Regions from separate parts of the Brasilonema sennae CENA114 genome, predicted to be linked through region 3. Evidence: riboswitches for the same ligand, from Rfam matches in the RefSeq annotation. Region 3 holds a riboswitch; each other region holds the start of a gene.

Region 1 (6,162 bases), 140 kb from region 3:
GATGCAACCTACCAATAACGTTGAAGCACCATCCCACAGACAACCTGGCAGTCTAACAACTTAGCTCACCAGCTGCTTGCATCCACCATCAGAATATACAAACTACTTTGGCATCTCACCAGTAGTAAGCTCTATAAATGTGTGAATGCAAATTGAGTTTATAAGATACGCCATGCTTCTGAACTCTCTTTGATTTAGAGGATGCCCCTTTTTCTTGGAGCTTTTTTGAGAAAAGTGTGATAAATTACCACGCACCTGTACTATCAGCTCGATTATTCCATCGACATTAAACTCACGCTTTTCCATATCAAGGAACTTCTTTAATTGATCCAAATTTTCCGAATCCCCTACATTTTGATAAAGTTCTATAGTTTGCTCAATAGCTTTCCTGATATGCTCCGATGACTTAAATAATTTTTCTACTTCTTTGTTTTTTGTTTTGCCTTGTCCGTATAAGTCATCTAGATAGAAGTAGAAGTTGATAAAGGAACTTGTGTATCTACCAGAGCTAAAGTCATTACATGCTTCTCGATAGAACGACATTGGCAAAACTAAATGTTGGTGAAGGAGACGATTCTGTACCAGAGATGCTAGCATTCCTGGAGACATTTCTCTGTAGCATTTATTTTCATGAGACTCTTGCTGAAAATCATGCGTTGAAAATTCAAGAGCCTCCTGCTCCTCAAATGATTCAGCTATCCAAGCTCTTTTTGGACTCTCCCAATAGATCTTTTTAATTCCAAACCAAAAGCTACCAAGAGCTTCAATATGTTGCGCGAGATCAACGAGTAAAAAACACAGCGGCGAATCTCGCATATCTATCCGAGTAATCTGGCTTTCTATATCTGAACTAACTTGGGGTAAAAAATCCTGATAATTCTTTACCCTTAGAGCAATGCTTAGCTCCTCTACCACCTTATCTGGACTGAGCATTACTCCGAGGATAAAGTTATCAATCTCTAATTTATATGGTTGGTGGTAAATTGCTTCAGACTCAACTTTGACTATTATCTGATATAGCATTGGCTTTAATGTTTATGTACATCCTCAGATATCTACTTTAGTAATATGACAAACAAAGTGGTCTTACGGCAAAGCTTATCAGTGGCAGGTCACATATGAGACACAGCCGAAGTTTAAAGCATCCCTTGGCTACAGATCAACAGATCCCTCTTCAGGAAATATAGAGTGAAAATTACAGTATATTTGTGGAGCAAATATACTGTAATTTTATACATCAAGCCCTGTCCACCTGACAAATAACTCGAAAAGATACTCGCTTCCAACTACTTCCTCACCACCCACTGCGTCACCGGCACCATCGGCTTCCACCCCAAAAACCCGCCAATAGGTGCAGCCCGTTGAACAGCAACACGAATCAACTCCCCGCCTACCTGATTGTGCCATTGCAACAACTTCTGCTCACTTTCAATCGTCACAGCATTAGCAACAAAACGCCCTCCCGGACGCAAAGCTTCCCAACACACCTCGAATAAACCTTCTGTTGTTGCACCACCGCCAATAAAGATAGCGTCGGGTTGGGGCAAATCATTCAATGCAGCGGGAGCTTTACCCGCAACAATTTGTAAATAAGGTGTACCAAGGGCGGCGGCGTTGTCAGCAATATATTGTAGTCGGGTGGAATTTTGTTCAATGGCGATCGCCCGACACCGAGAATGACTCCGCATCCACTCAATACCAATCGAACCACACCCCGCACCCACATCCCACAACAACTGTCCCGGTGTGGGAGCTAAAGCAGAAAGTGTTATTGCTCGCACTTCGCGCTTAGTCAACTGTCCATCATGATGATACGCATCATCTGGTAGTCCTGCTAACCGAGGTAAGGGTATAACTCCAGCATCAGCAATACACTCTACAGCGATCGTATTCAAATCAGCTAGTTCTGTTGTCGTCCATGAAGCGGCTGTGCCTGCGATAATTCTCTCCTGAGAACCGCCCATATGTTCTAGGACGGTAATTTTGCTATCACTAAAACCACGTTTTGTCAAGATTTCAGCGACAATTGCTGGGGTTTCCTTGCCTTCGCTTAAAATCAGAAGACGTGCTCCTGGGTAGATAGCCGCTTGGATGAGAGCAGGAGGACGAGCGTTTAAGCTTAATGTCTCTACTTCGGTGAGTGACCATCCTAGTCTGGCACAAGCAAGGCTGAAGGATGAAGGGGCGGGGATGATAGTCATCTCAGAAATAGGAATCTGGCGGGAGAGAGTGACACCGATACCAAAGCACATGGGATCGCCACTTGCCAAAACGCATACAGATTGACCCCGGCGACGGAGAATTTCTTCTATAGAATGACTGATGGGGGAAGTCCAAATGAGTTTTTCTCGTGAATCGTCTGGTGGTAACATGGCGAGATGGCGTTTTCCCCCGACTATCACTTGTGCATGTTCAAGGAGAGAATAGGCAATCGCACTCAATCCCGATAGCCCATCCTCACCAATACCCACTACCGATAACCATTTCTGCATCTGGCGACTAATGGAAGAATCAAGAAGATTTGGCAAAAAGAAGTATGGCTATTATCTCATGCTAAACTACACACTTGGAGTCGGGAAAGTCCGGTGAAATTCCGGTACTGTGCCGCAGCTGTAATCCGATTTTGCTAGTGCTTAGTAGTTGATAAAACACCTAACAACCAACAAATTCGGTTAGTCAGAATGCTGACTCCAAGGGTGTCTTGTACACACAGTTGTTATCTGCTCTCTGCGTCGCACGGGGAAGGAGTTGTAGGCGTGTCTGGTTGTCCTGGTCTTTTTTATCAAACGTCCGCGCGAGATGGTATTTTATCTCGCATCCGTGTACCTGGAGGAATACTGACTAGTCAGCAGTTTCGTGTCATCGCTGACTTAGCTGACGAGTTGGGAACTGGTTACACTAATATTACCAATCGTGCCAACCTCCAAATCCGTGCAATCCGTACAGAGATTCCGGCTAAATTTTTAAGAGTCCTACAAGATATTGGTATAGCTTCAGCCGTTCCAGAGGTTGATCATCTCCGCAATATCATGGGTAGTCCCACGTCTGGCATCGACTTATACGAATTAATTGATACTCGACCTCTCATCAGCAAATTAGATCACTACATTACCACTCACCCAGAGCTAGCGCCACTTTCACCTAAATTCAGCGTTGCTTTTGATGGCGGTGGTTCTGTGTCGATTGGCGAACGATCAAACGATATCGCCCTGACTGCGGTTATGGTTGATAATAACGTTTACTTCCGGCTCAAACTGAACTTGGGTACATCGCTGTTTGAACCATTTATTGATACAGACATCCTGCTAAAACCAGAAGAGTGTGTTGAGGTTGTAGGTGCATTGGCACAAGTCTATTTGCAGCATCTCACACTAGAGATTGGAAACACAATTCCTCATCGCAAGTCACGTCAGCCACGTTTTTGGGAGATTTTGAACAACTTAGGTATAGAAAGATTTCTTCAAAAAGTTGAACGTCATCTTCCCTATCCACTACGGCGTTTTTCTGTGAAAAGCAGTCATACACAAATTAAGGAGGAATATAGAGATATTGGATGCAATGTCTATTCTAAATACCAACACATAGGTGTCCATCCCCAACGACACAAAGGATTGTCCTACATTGGTGTTGTCGTACCAGTTGGTAGATTAAATACTTTACAAATACGTGGGTTAGCGGATATAGCTGAAACCTATGCTAATGCTACACTTAGGCTGACACCTTGGCAAAATCTTTTGATATCAGATATTCCTCAACAGTGGATTCCCAAGATACAAAGTAAAATTGAAAACTTAGGATTGCATTGGTCTGCAACTAATATTCGCAGTGCCCTAGTTGCTTGCGCTGGTAACACCGGATGTGCGTCTTCAGCAACAGATACCAAAAATCATGCCCTAGCATTAGCGCAATACTTGGATGATCGCGTTATTCTTGACCAACCAATCAACATTCACTTCACAGGTTGCGAAAAATCCTGTGCTCAGCATAGCAGGAGCGATATTGCTCTTGTTGGTTTCAATATTGAAGATAAAGGGGAAGTGGTGGAAGGTTATAAAGTCTGCGTAGGTGATGGTGATAGTCACGAAAAATTTGGACGAGAACTTTACGGTTGGGTGTCCTTTACAGAATTACCTTCACTGCTAGAGCGAATGTTGCAAATATATATGGCAGAACGTGATGCTTCCAATACATCATTTGGTGAATTTGTCAACCAATATGTAATTGCAGACTTGCAACGGTTGTTTGATAAATAAGAGTAGTTAGTGGTTAATAAACAAACAACTAACAACTACCGCCTTCCCCTACAAAATTACCTATCTTTTTCTTGGGGTTCTTGGCACGCCAGGTGCTACAACGGGGGGAACCCCAACGCCAGATACCTAGGTCGGGAAACCCTCCTGCAGTACTGGCTCCGCAACGCAGTCGCTCGTCTTGGCGGTTCGTTAAATAAGTCTTTTTTGGATGGGATAAGAGTAACAACTAACAAATGACTATTGACTACATAAAAGACGGTAACAAAATATATCATAAATCCTTTGCCATGATTCGTTCTGAGGCAAATCTGTCTGTACTTGCTCCCGATGTCGCAAATGTTGCCGTGCGTCTGATTCATGCTTGTGGGATGACAGATATTGTTTATGACTTAGCAGCTTCACCAACAGCTGTAGAATCTGGGCGTACAGCTTTAGCAGCAGGGGCACCGATTTTGTGTGATTGTCGGATGGTAGCAGAAGGTATTACGCGGCGACGACTACCAGCAGACAATTCAGTGATTTGCACCCTCAATCATCCCGATGTGCCAGAACTTGCTCAAAAACTGGGAACCACCCGTTCTGCAGCTGCTTTGGAATTGTGGCTACCAGTGTTAGAAGGGGCTGTGGTTACAATTGGCAACGCACCGACTGTTTTGTTTCGGTTACTAGAAATGTTGAGCGCTGGGGCACCAAAACCAGCTCTCATTCTGGGTTTTCCTGTTGGGTTTGTGGGTGCGGCAGAATCGAAAGCAGCACTGGCTGCAGATAGTCGTGGTGTGCCATTTATGACATTACATGGTCGGCGGGGTGGGAGTGCGATCGCCGCCGCCGCAGTTAACGCCTTAGCAACGGAGGAAGAATGATGAACAAAGGTCGTCTTTATGGAGTTGGTGTTGGTCCTGGTGATCCAGAACTTATAACATTAAAAGCACTGCGGCTATTACGTTCTTGCCCAGTAGTCGCCTATCAATCTGCAGATGATAAGGAAAGTATAGCTAGAGGTATCGTAGCTGAATATCTTCCTGGCAATCAAATCGAGGTACAGTATCATCTTCCCCGCGCTCTTGATCCGTATGCTGCACAACCTATTTATGACGAGGTTGTCATTCCTATACAAGAACATCTTGCTGCTGGACGGGATGTGGTGGTACTGTGCGAGGGCGATCCGTTGTTTTACGGCTCTTTTATGTACGTATTCACACGACTGTCTGACCATTTTGAAACAGAAGTCGTGCCAGGAGTTTCTTCACCAATGGGGTGTGCTTCAGCACTAGCAGTCCCCCTGAGTTATCGTAACGATGTTTTCAGCGTACTACCAGCTCCTCTACCAGCCGAAGTTTTGGAAGCACAATTGTTAAATGCTGATGCTGCTGTCATTATCAAACTGCGACGGCATTTTACAAAAGTTCGTGATGTGTTGCATAAATTAGGACTGGCATCACGGGCGCGTTACATTGAACGAGGGACGATGGCAAACCAGCGAGTTGTTTCTTTGGATGATATGGATCCATCCCAAGTGCCTTATTTTTCGATGATTTTAGTGCCGAGTAAGAGTCATTTATAAGTGAGGTAGAAAGCAGCAACAACAAAAGGAGGAAAATAGATGACTCAAACCCTACGCAAACTAGTGACATTTCAAGAATTTGTGGAGTGGAAACCAGATGGAAGACGCTATGAACTGCATGATGGGGTAATCGTTGAAATGCCGCAACCATTGGGAGATCATGAAGACATCACAGGTTTTTTAACGCTAGAAATAGCAGTGGAAATTAAACGATTAAAGCTTCCCTATTCCATACCTAAAACAGCACTAGTTAAAACACCTGAAAGTGAATCAGGTTACTCGCCAGATGTGTTGATACTAAATCGCCCTAATTTGGCAACGGAACCACTTTGGAAAAAGGAATCT
Region 2 (6,162 bases), 470 kb from region 3:
AACGAGATAGATTCCGGGCAGCGATTAATTTCAAGAATCTGTTTGATGTAGACTATTTTGAATCTAGCAGGAATAGTAGCATAGGTCTTTTCTATGGCGATCCATTCACAGTGCAGGGCACGATTCGCTGGGAGTTTTGACCATAAACGAAACGGGTTCCGGGCAGCGATTAATTTCAAGAATCTGTTTGAGGTTGACTATTTTGAGTCGGCGTCGAACAGGGTAAACGATCAAGGGCAAGCAACAAACCCATTATTCATATATCAGCTCTATTTACATGCGTTTGCCCTGGTGCAAGATCTGAGCCTATCAATTCTCGCAATTGAGCCAGCACAGCAGTTGCATGACCTTTGGCTTTCACCTTTGCCCAAGTGTAAGCGATTGTTTGGTCAGGTGCGATGATAAAAGTTGAACGCTCTACACCCATGTACTCTTTACCCATAAACTTTTTCAATCGCCACGCACCGTAAGCTTCAGCAACTTGATGCTCTGGATCACTTAACAAAGTTATTGATAAGTTATGCTTATTAATAAATTTGCAATGAGATTTTTGTGAATCTGGACTGACACCCAAGATTTTCGCTCCTAATTTACTAAAGTCTTGAGATAACTCGCTAAAATCTTTAGCTTCAGTGGTACAACCAGGAGTGTCATCTTTGGGGTAGAAATAAAGGACCACCCATTGACCAGAGAAATCACCTAGACTAAGTTGGTTACCGTCTTGATCTATCGCAGAGAAATCAGGAGGTTTTTGCCCCTGTTGAGGTATGTTGTTCACCATACAATTATCTAGATAATATCTTTAACAGAATACTAGAAACTCGGTTTCTCAAAGAACCCGAGTTTTTGTGTTGCGATTATCTTACTTTTTGATTATTTCAAAGTAACTTTTTCATTTTCGCCAACATTGGGTTTTTCTCCTGTTGTCATCGCCTTCACCAGTGCAATTGTGTGCGCGACAAAACTCGAAGGAGCATCCCAATACTCAGCCTTTTCTACACTAACTTTGAGCAAAGCAATATCAGGTTCATCTAGTTCCTTGGGAAACCAAGCTTTTAGTTGTGGTTTCCACAGCTGCTGTAGTTTGTCGCGATCGCGTACCAATTGAGCTGAACCCGACACTGAAACGTAGCTCTGCTTTTGTGGATCAGAAAAACTGACGTTGACTCGCTCTTGCTGCTCAATTTCTCTTACCTTATGAGAACTGGCGTAGGTAAAGAACCAAAGATCGCCATCAGGTTCGACCTCTGAGTTAATTGACATCGGACGACTGCGCAAAGTCCCGTCTTCATCTACTGTAGTCAGCATCCCAATGTCAATATCTTTGATCAGTTCACGTAGCTTCTTAATTTGTTCGTTACGGTTTTCGGAATCTGTCATTTTTTCTACTCTTGTCTGTACTATCTAGTTTGAATATGAGCACTTTACTGCAAGTCAATTCTAGGCACACTAAAGCTCTCTTATAGTGTTAGCGCTTGCATACAACAGTGACTTGAGTCCAAAGGTGGAGTTTAGCCGCCAGAAGAGGTACGTAAATGGAGGTAAATAAATAAAAAAAGCTATTCTTGATACTTCATAAACACAACAGGAACTTTTATCAACTTCTTTGCTAATTGAGATAATCCAAACTTGCGTTTGAGAGATGGTGGTAACTCCTCAAAGGAAATTGCCACAAAACCAAAGCGACTGTAAAACTGCGCCAGTTTCTCACCCAGACACTCTAAATAAAGTGGTTGAGTCGCCTGGGTAATCAAATGCTGTGTCAGAAAACTCCCCAAACCTCGACTTCTCCAAGCTGGTAAGACAACCAAACTACCGAGTTCTTGGGCACCAGAGAAGTTGCGTAATTGTCCGCAAGCGATTAATTGCTTGTTACATTCTATTACCCAGAATTGCTGCCATCGTATTTGGGTAGGGTCAAGTTTTGCGCGCAGTACCAACAACCGAATAGACCAGATATCCTCAGATGTTGCACTGCGAAGCGTACACTCAGTTGGCAAGGACACATTGTTCTGTTTCATAGTTTTTCTTGATTAATGTCACGCTTAAGGAATTTATCCACTGGCTTATATAGCGGTTCTCATTTGAATCACATACACCACTACGAATAATGTAGAGCACGTAAATGTAACGTCTCTACAGTTGTGTATTGCACGCAACCGAGAAGCGCTATGTTTCAACTGTATCCACTTGTTTTGGCGTGACAGATCAGTTGCAAAACAAAGCAATTATAAGGAAGGCGATGCTCCAGCAGGGAGCCGCGCAAGGCGCGATCGCTCACAATCAGCCTCTTGCAAAAGTCAAATTTGGTCAAAAAACCACGCAGGACTCGTGGAAAAACGATGACTTTCCCAAGATTGTGATTGACGACATTTGTGGGATAGAAGTATGGTAAGGTATTGTTATAAAGTCGGTTCTAATGGGGGTCAGCCATTAGAGGTAAGGGGGAAAGTCCGGTGTAAATCCGGCGCTGTCCCGCAACTGTAAAGGAGATAAGTATCTCTCAGCCAGGATGCCCGCCGAAGTTAACTTGTTAGTTCTGCACGTCTGCGAGGTACAGATGAACAATCCCATGAATGTTTTTACAAATTTATACAATTTGCCAGCTTCACGTTCTCATAGTGGCACAGATGCATTCAAGATGATGTCTTGCTACAATAGGCACGGATATACGATTAGTTGACGGTAAAAATTACGACTCTAGGTATAGCTCTCATTCGTACTAGTTTTTTCTAGGTGTAAATGTTTAGAGTTGTTCTTGATAGTTAAGAATTTTTTGCAATAGTTTTCACACAGTCAGCAGGGCTGGACTTTGGTGTTGGCAACACTGTGTGAGATTTGCGGTTTGAACTTCCTCCCATACACTTCAAAATCAATGAGCAACAAACAACATACTTTATTTGTTTGCACGACTTGTGCTAGCACCTGGCAAGACGGCAAGCGAGTTGGTGAAAGTGGTGGTCAACAACTACTACAGCAGCTTCAGGAACTTGCGCAAAACTGGGAATTGCGAAATAATTTCCCAATTCAGGGAGTTGAATGCATGAGTGCTTGTAATCGCTCTTGTGTCATTGCCTTTGCTGCCCAAGATAAATTAACCTATTTGTTTGGCGATTTGCCAGTTGACAGTAGCGCCGAAGCCATTCTGCAATGTGCCAGTCAATACTACGCTAAACCCGATGGTTCACTGCCTTGGTCAGAACGACCCCAAGCACTGAAAAAGGGGATTTTGGCAAAGATTCCACCACTTAATTAAGTGGGCGAAATTAAACCTAACTTGTTGTTCATTGAGGACTGATACCAAATCCGGATCTAATACCCCCTTTGTTATTTAGTCCGCGTAGGCGGACTTTGTTTGTGTAGTCAAGCCAGTGCGTTGGGCAGCTTTGCCGACTTGTAAGCGCAAGGCGCACGCTACGCGAACGCGCAGCGTCTCCGCAGGAGTTAGCACCTGGCGCGCGATTTCTAATCGCCTGGGTTAAAAGGGGGTTAGAAAAGCGGATTTCGGTATGACTAAAAGTTCTCAGTTCCCAATCCCTAGAGCGCCGGTACATTAATCCCAAAAACCCGGTTTATTTGAGTTGAGTATACGAGATCTCAAGTTTTTCGACAGAGAGAAACCGGGTTTTTTGCCTCCTTTTTGACTACTGTAGCGGCGCTGTAGTACCCAAATCATTAGTTTTCATTAATAAGATAAACTTATGCAGATTAAAAGTGCAACATTAGGCTATCCCCGTATTGGTAAAAATAGGGAAGTCAAGAAATCACTAGAAGCCTTTTGGAGTGGAAAGATAGCAGCAGAATCGTTGTTACAAACAGTAACAGAAGTTGAAGAAGCTAACTGGAAAACCCAGTTAGATGCAGGAATTGAAAAAATTGGGATTGGAGATACCACACTCTACGATCATGTACTTGACTGGGCGTTTCGTTTTGGTTTAATTCCCGAACCCTTCCAACAGTTTTCCGGCTTAGAACGCTACTTTGCAATGGCACGAGGGAAAGAAGGAATTCCCGCTCTTGAAATGACAAAGTGGTTCGATACTAACTATCACTATCTTGTCCCTGAAATCGCCTCAGAAATCCTGTCAGCAGATTTCAGCGACTTTTTACAAACAGTGCAGCGCGCCCAAAAGATATTAGGTAAAAGGGCAATCCCCATTATACTTAGTCCCTGTACACTCCTGCGCTTAAGCAAACTAGAATCAAATATTGACGAGGCGGTATCAAAGCTAATACCACTTTACATCAACCTACTTACAGAACTGAAAAATCTGGGAGTAGACGAAGTGCAAATGCACGAACCTGCCTTAGTTTTGGGTGATGCCAATTCCTGGAAAAAACACTTTCAAACAGTTTATAACTCACTTGAGTCTGTAGAACTACCCCTACACCTAGTTACTTACTTTGATGACTTAGGGGAAACCTATCCTTGGGTCATAGAATTACCAGTCAGCGCAATTAGTTTGGACTTCACTCGCGGACGAAACTTAGAGTTAATCAAAACTTACGGTTTCCCTGAAGATAAGCGACTGGGATTAGGAATTATAGATGCCAGAAACATTTGGCAAATTCGTCCAGAACAAGTTCTCTCCGTATTGCAAGAGATTGTAGACAATTTACATGTAAAGTCTCTAGATATTCAGCCATCAGCTTCTTTGCAGTTTGTTCCCTACGATGCTAAAGGAGAAAAACAACTGCCATCAGCATTAAGAAATGTTTTAAGTTTTGCAGAACAGAAACTTCAAGAAGTGGTGTTATTGGCTCGAACAATCATAGGAGACAATACCAAAACAGAGCAAGAATTTCTTGAGTCAAGCTGGAGTCAATTCGAGCAGTTTAGTCCAGTAAATCACTCAATTCAAGAAAGAAGAAAAACTCTGAAGATTGATGATTTTCAGCGCTCCTTATCCTATGGATTGCGTCTTGATTCCCAAATTCCTCTTCCTCTGTTCCCGACAACCACAATTGGTTCCTTTCCCCAAACTTCTGAAGTACGTCAACTCCGGGTGCGCTACAAACGGGGCGAGTTGAGTCAGGAAGCGTACCAAGCTGCAATTGATGTTGAAATTGCCAAGAGTATTAAACTACAGGAGGAATTAGGGTTAGATGTTCTAGTTCATGGTGAATTTGAACGCACCGACATGGTGGAATTTTTTGGACAGCAGTTATCAGGCTTCGCTTTCACTGAAAATGGTTGGGTGCAAAGTTACGGTAGCCGTTATGTTCGTCCACCAATTATTTACGGTGATGTGATTCGTACTGCGCCTATGACAGTGCGTGAGTTTAAAGTAGCTCAATCATTGACTGAAAAACCTGTCAAAGGGATGTTGACAGGTCCTGTAACTATCTTAAATTGGTCTTACACCAGGACGGATATTTCTCGTCAAGAACAAGCTTTTCAAATTGCTTTGGCGTTGCGGGATGAGGTAGCGGATTTGGAAGCTGCTCGTGCAAAAGTCATTCAAGTAGATGAACCAGCGCTACGTGAAGGTTTACCTCTAAAGCCTCAACGGTGGAGTGAATATCTTTCTTGGGCTGTGGATGCATTTCGTTTGGCGACAGCAGTAGCCCAACCCCAAACTCAAATTCATACCCACATGTGCTACTGCGAATTTGGTGACATTATCAAGGATATTGAACGGTTAGATGCTGATGTTATTTCGATTGAAAATAGTCGCAGCAATAATCAAACTTTGCGAGAAATAACATCAGGTGGCTACTCACATCAAGTTGGTAATGGAGTTTATGACATCCATAGTCCCGTAGTCCCAACAACTGAACAGATTTTAGAGCAATTGCGGACTGGAGTTGCTAATTTACCCGTAAAACAAATTTGGGTGAACCCAGATTGCGGTTTGAAAACTCGGCGTTGGGAAGAGGTGATTCCCTCAATGAAAAACATGGTAGAAGCCGCCAAAGTCTTGCGGGAGGAAGTTAACGCAACTCCGAGATAGCAGTAATAGCCTCAGACTAAGGTCCAAGAGTGCTTTAAGACTTTTGCAAGAGGCTTATTGTGGAACCTAACAATAAAGCCTCATTATCTACACTATTCTGTGCGTTCTCCGCATTTGTGCGGTGCTTTTTGTTTTGGAGTTAAAAAATGATGATCACAACAGTAGAAACAATTACAGCAATTGACGACAAACTATCCAAGCGATTTTT
Region 3 (6,162 bases):
TCGGCATTGATCGCCACTTTTAAACCAGCTTCTTGAATTTTAGGATAATTATCTGTTTGTTTGTCTCCTGTACCATAAGTCATTACTAAGTTAGGATTGAGTTCTAGTAATTGCTCAACATTTAGACTAGCATTATTTCCTACTTTTGTTATTTTACCTTCTTTAATTTTTTCTACTACTTCTGGTGTATTGACTTGTTTGCTATCACTCACACCAATGAGTTTATCTACAACTCCTAACTTTGCTAAATGTGGCAAATGAGTCGTAGAAAGAGAGACAACGGTATTTATAGGTACTGTAATAACTTGGTTTTGGTTAAATCCTGTTGGTGGAGGTGTCCCGCATTGCACTAAAATATATTGAAAATTGACTTGTGCATCACGCCAGGGATTTTTTACTGTCACAACCTTATAGTTTTTGTAATATTCCACCTCAAAACCTGTGGCATAATTGACGGTTACTTTTTCCGGAAAGTAGTCGGTGTTTGGATTATAAGCTTGAGCGCATTCTTTGATGTCTGTTGATAGAGTGTGAGGAGTTGTGGTGCTGTGACAAGCGATCGCCAAAACAGCAACCAACAAAAACTGACAGAAAAAAGCGAACAATTTAGCTTGACGAAATATTCTAATTCTCATCGGAAAGTTTTCCAGAAATAACCACAAAGATACACCAATAACTTATCCGCCTCCAAAAATCGTGCATGTGCGGTTACTTTTTTTCAACAGACTCTGGAGGATAGCAATGTACAGTCACTTTCTTACCTTCAACCAGATGTTGATTAACAATAGTTTCAACCACCTCTGGTTTGACGCGAGTATACCAAGTCCTATCCTCTGAATAAAACACAACTGGACCAAGTTTGCAAACTTCCAGACAGCCAGAAGTTCTGACTTCCACATCCAAACCTGTTTTTTCAACTGCTGCTTTTAGCTCATTAAAAGTAGGTTTCCAATTTTGGGAAGGGAGACAACGGCTAGAAGTACAAACAGATATGTAAGCATGTTTTAGGGGATTTTTATCAAACGGTATCGGCTTTTTACCCAACACATAAATATCCCGTAGTTCATGGTAAAGCTCTAATTTTGTTAAGTTCGGTTTACCTTCCGGTAATAAGTTTTCTCCCTCGACATAAGGATTAGGCAAGAAGATAGTCATCAAATTTTCACTTGCACCATTCCAGAAATCAATTCCCCAACTTCTGGGGATTCCTTCTGCATTAAACCGTCGATAAAAAGCAGCACGACTGACTTGACGTTGTTTCCTTAATTCTAATGGTGTTTTACAATGGGGACCACCTAAATTTGCTTCAATACATAAGTGAAGATGCCAACTTTCTGTGACGACTGTCAGATATCCATCATAAAGAATACAAATTTTGGGTGCTGCAGGAAATTCTAGTTCCAACACACCACCTTGTACAATGTGTCCTACTCCTACTTGATGCCAATTTTGCTGAAATAAGGTGTAAAGTAGTGATGATAAAACGTCACAATTGCAATCGAAATCTTCATGTTCAATGTATCCTCCTGTTAGGGAAGGTTCTTTGATGACACGGTTTAATGGTGTTACCCAAGGATGAAATTGACTCATAGTGGTTTTGGATTGAAAATTGTTGGTTGGTGATTGTTGATGGTTATAGCAATCCTATCTGATTTGTGAAAAATAGCTTTATTGAACCGCAGAGACGCAGAGAGCACAGAGAAGAAGAAAACAGAGGAATGATTCACTACTAATTAGTATTTTACTACCATCTAAAATGTGGCATTTAAACCTACTTGAAAAACTCTCCCTGCATCGGGAAAGCCTGGAAATAACTGGTATCTCTGATTCAAGATATTGTCTACACTACCAGTCAGTACCAAGTTATCACTCAGCGGAATTCGTGTTTTGAAATCAAAAGTCGTATACCCGGACAAAGATTCTGTGTTGGTATTGTTGGTAGGATATGAACCGAGGGAGTGCATGAGTATTCCTGCATATAAGCCTTGAGGTGTTTCATAAGAAATTCCCAAATTTAAACTATCTGCACCTGCAAATCTTAATTCTTTGTCTTTTTCGGCAGAGTTGACGCTCTCTTTAATGCGTGGATCATTGAGTGTATCATTGGCAAAGGCATAGACATTTTTCGCCAGTTGTACATTCAAAGCAGCTTCAATTCCCGTAGTGCGAACTAAGCCAATGTTCTCATATGTGGCTACGGGAACAGCAAAGTTATAGGCAATTAAATCTGATATTGTATTGCTGAAAAAGGTTAAGCGCAATAAACCAAAATCCCATAGCTTTTGGTCAATTCCTATATCATAACTATCACCATTTTCTGATTTCAAATTCGGATTACCAACGAAAGTAGAACCTCTTGCATATAAATTGAAAAGAGTCGGTGCGCGGAAATTCCTGATATAGTTAGCTCTAAGGTTAGTGGAGTCAGAAATTGTCCAGCGTGCGCCTACACTAGGTGATGTAAAAGAGCCATCTGCTAAAGAACTAAAATCTTGGCGTAAGCCTAAATTGACACTGAAGCTAGGAGTAAAGTTGATTTCATATCTGGCAAAAAGCGCTCCTTGATCAAGGCTATCGTCGTAGCTGAGGGTTTGTTGTTCAGTGGAATAGTTGAAGGTGCTGTTACGTGCTGAAGTGTTGCGGTAATCAAAACCGTAGACTAAGGTTTGATTTTTCGCAAATTTCCAACTGTGTTGTGTTTGAATTCCGTAAGAGGTTTGCTCGTTATCAAATCGTCGCTGGGATGAAAGTGTCCCACTACGATTCTCAAAACGAGTATTGAGAAAATCGGCGTAAACTCTTGCTGTGATTAGGGAATCGTTTCCTCCTCCTAGTTTTGAGTTCCAGGTTAAATCGGTGAGAACTTGGTCTGTGTATTTGCGATTGTTGTCAGTCAAGGAGTTAAAATAACCTTGTCCAAACTGAGGTTCGGGTATGGGGACTCCTCCTGGAACTCCTTGATTTTTGTTTAAGTATAGGCTTGAGACAGTAAGAGTATTGCGTTTTCCTAAATTCGCCTCCAACTTAACATTAAAGTTGTTGTAGAGAGTGTCATTGTTTTTCCTGGTTCCTTCAAAGTTGGCTTCTGGGATGGAAAAAGGATAATTGTTATCTGCTTCGGTGCGGTTATATCCCACAACCCAAGAAATATCACCTATTTTCCCGCTATTCTGGATAGTCTGTTCATTGAGTCCGTACGCACCCAGAGTCACTCCCGCTTGTGTTGTCACTTTCTCTGTCGGACGACGAGTAATAATGTTAATCACTCCACCCACCGCATCGGAACCGTATAGGGTGGAACCTCCTCCAGGTAAAACTTCTACTCGTTCAATGTTGTTTGTGGTGATTTCTGAAAGGTCAAAACCACCGCCACCAAGATTATTAATCGGTCTCCCATCTAGTAAAATCAATACTTGTTCGGAGTTAGAACCCCGGATAAATTGACCGCTTAATGCGTTCACTTCTGTCCCTACTGTTCCATCAGGTAAGATTCCGGGGAGAAATCGTAGCGCTTCTCTGACGGTTCGCGCACCCTGCGCTTCCATTTCTTCACCTGTAATGACGTAGACTGGACGGGTAGAATCTTTCACTGTCCCCTCTCGACGAAAGGGAGAGAAAACAGGCTGATTCAACACTTTACCTGTGACTGTAATTTCAATAGGGGGTTCTTGTTCATTTGTTGGCGGACTTATGCTTTGTGCTATTTTTTCTGGTTGTGCAATTTCTCCAGCACACACAGCATAGTTCCACAATATCAAAGTCGTCATTGCACTCATACTAGACACAACGACTTTTACCGCACAACGGCAATTAAAAAGAATATTTAGCATCTGTACCTCGCAGACGATTTTATGTTTCTTACCTCAGGCGGGCATTCTGACTTAGAGACAAAAATTTTGAGTCTCATCACAGCTGCGGGACAGTGTCGGATTTTCACCGTTCGCCTACGGCGTGGCGCAGGCATACTTTCCCCGTTACCTCTGATGGCTGAACCCCATCAGAACCTAGGATTTGCTGTAATTTACCATGCTCAATATATCAATGCAAATAAGAATTGTTGCATTTAGCTTGTTGTTATATTGCAAATACAGCGATAGGCGAAAACCCTTATTTATCAGTAGCTTTGACTTTTTCGATGTCACCACAATTATCGAGCTGCAAATTGTGAGCATGCGCTGCATCCATTTTTGACTCCCATCTATTAATCAAATGAAAAAGCGCCCCTCTTATTCGAGAAGGGCGCTTTTCACTTGTAGAGGACGCGAGACATCGCGTCCTTAGGCTATTAAGAATTAGCCGTTGATCGCAGGAGCAGAAAGTGCTACTGGAGCAACTTCTGTGCTAGCTAAGTCGAGGGGGAAGTTGTGAGCGTTACGCTCGTGCATTACTTCCATACCCAAGTTAGCGCGGTTGAGCACATCTGCCCAAGAACCAATCACACGACCTTGAGAATCAATCAACGATTGGTTGAAGTTGAAACCGTTGAGGTTGAATGCCATTGTACTGATGCCCAGGGCGGTAAACCAGATACCGATGACAGGCCATGCAGCCAGGAAGAAGTGCAAGCTGCGGCTGTTGTTAAAGGAAGCGTATTGGAAGATTAAGCGACCAAAGTAGCCGTGAGCAGCAACGATGTTGTAGGTTTCTTCTTCTTGACCGAAGACGTAACCGTAGTTCTGAGATTCGGTTTCGGTTGTTTCACGAACCAAGGAGGAGGTGACCAAAGAACCGTGCATTGCACTGAACAGTGAACCACCGAAGACACCTGCAACGCCGAGCATGTGGAAGGGGTGCATCAAGATGTTGTGCTCTGCTTGGAACACCAACATGAAGTTGAAGGTTCCAGCAATACCCAGAGGCATACCATCAGAGAAGGAACCTTGTCCGAGGGGGTAAATCAGGAATACGGAGGTTGCTGCTGCAACAGGTGCAGAGTAAGCTACGCAAATCCAGGGACGCATACCTAAGCGGTAGGATAACTCCCACTGACGACCTAACCAGCAGAATATGCCAATAAGGAAGTGGAATGCGACGAGCTGGTATGGACCACCGTTGTACAACCACTCATCTAAGGAAGCTGCTTCCCAGATGGGGTAGAAGTGCAAGCCGATGGCGTTGGAGGAAGGAACAACAGCACCAGAGATGATGTTGTTTCCATAGATTAAGGAACCTGCAACTGGCTCACGGATTCCGTCGATGTCAACGGGAGGTGCTGCGATAAAAGCGATGATGAAACAGATGGTAGCGGAGAGGAGGGTGGGAACCATCAGTACACCGAACCAACCTACATATACGCGATTTTCCGTGGAGGTGATCCACTGGCAGAACCGCTCCCATACGTTACCGCTTTCGCGACGTTGTATTGTTGTGGTCATTGTTGTTATAAGTGCGATAAACTTTTTGAGTCTTATTTATCAGGTAAGTCAGTGATTTACCTGTCATTTATAAATTTAGATCAATTCACTTAAACTGAAGTGCTTATTTAATACTTTGTTACATATTATATTTTCTTTAACAAAAGTAAAGTTATTCATAGAAACATAACGATAACTTTTAGAATGTGTTATCTACCAAAGAAAATATAAACCTAAAATTATCTGTTTATTAACAATCAGATCAAAGCATCCCACGGTCAGTGCATCAGTGCTACAAGTAAAAGAAACACTCTTTCCCTGTTCCCTTAGAAGTCAAAATATATGTAAGGTAAACTGCCTTCAGGAGCGAGTAACAAAACACTGTAGAAACACAAAGGTACGAAAACAAGCTTTAGAGGCCAGATCAACTGTAACTTCAATGTTCGGTTAAAAATGTAGACAAGAGCCATTGCAATATATAGAACGACTAGCAAAATTGCCAGTTGGTATTGAGTTATGTTTAAGGCATCAACGTACACCTTTTGAGCAAATTGCTCATTGGCAGAAAAACCCCAAAGATGCTGAAATACAAAAGAGGAATCTTCAAGGTTGGGCAAGCGGAACCAAATCCAAGAGGTGAAAACCATAAATTGCGTAAGTAGCCAAGCCAAAACTGTACCCAATGGTTGTTGCCAGAAATTTTCCAGATCTTCAAAGCGATCGCTGATAACATCAGTGAAACGATGAACAGCCAAAGCTAATCCGTGAAAAACCCCCCAAACCACAAAACCCAATCCTGCACCGTGCC

Evidence for each region. A riboswitch is a leader RNA that binds a small molecule or an ion and turns the genes downstream of it on or off. The one in region 3 is predicted to bind cobalamin.
Region 1: another riboswitch for cobalamin. It lies ahead of cobG (precorrin-3B synthase); the one in region 3 lies ahead of DP114_RS21815 (TonB-dependent receptor plug domain-containing protein).
Region 2: another riboswitch for cobalamin. It lies ahead of DP114_RS19910 (DUF1636 domain-containing protein); the one in region 3 lies ahead of DP114_RS21815 (TonB-dependent receptor plug domain-containing protein).

The regions. Positions count from the first base shown of each region.
Region 1 covers NZ_CP030118.1:5,052,578-5,058,739, reverse strand. The annotation lists gene DP114_RS21215 (hypothetical protein) at 103-1,023, opposite strand; gene cbiE (precorrin-6y C5,15-methyltransferase (decarboxylating) subunit CbiE) at 1,287-2,492, opposite strand; cobalamin riboswitch at 2,553-2,707, shown strand; gene cobG (precorrin-3B synthase) at 2,757-4,253, shown strand; gene DP114_RS21200 (precorrin-8X methylmutase) at 4,487-5,116, shown strand; gene DP114_RS21195 (precorrin-2 C(20)-methyltransferase) at 5,113-5,817, shown strand; gene DP114_RS21190 (Uma2 family endonuclease) at 5,857-6,162, shown strand, end outside.
Region 2 covers NZ_CP030118.1:4,715,592-4,721,753, forward strand. The annotation lists partial or broken gene DP114_RS19885 (TonB-dependent siderophore receptor) at 1-140, shown strand, start outside; gene bcp (thioredoxin-dependent thiol peroxidase) at 257-778, opposite strand; gene DP114_RS19895 (pyridoxamine 5'-phosphate oxidase family protein) at 874-1,380, opposite strand; gene DP114_RS19900 (GNAT family N-acetyltransferase) at 1,560-2,021, opposite strand; gene DP114_RS19905 (hypothetical protein) at 2,243-2,395, shown strand; cobalamin riboswitch at 2,395-2,538, shown strand; gene DP114_RS19910 (DUF1636 domain-containing protein) at 2,876-3,256, shown strand; gene metE (5-methyltetrahydropteroyltriglutamate--homocysteine S-methyltransferase) at 3,702-5,954, shown strand; partial or broken gene DP114_RS35170 (DUF4346 domain-containing protein) at 6,104-6,162, shown strand, end outside.
Region 3 covers NZ_CP030118.1:5,189,329-5,195,490, forward strand. The annotation lists gene DP114_RS21805 (ABC transporter substrate-binding protein) at 1-635, opposite strand, end outside; gene DP114_RS21810 ((2Fe-2S) ferredoxin domain-containing protein) at 709-1,590, opposite strand; gene DP114_RS21815 (TonB-dependent receptor plug domain-containing protein) at 1,752-3,830, opposite strand; cobalamin riboswitch at 3,850-4,023, opposite strand; gene psbA (photosystem II q(b) protein) at 4,293-5,375, opposite strand; gene DP114_RS21825 (MBOAT family O-acyltransferase) at 5,681-6,162, opposite strand, start outside.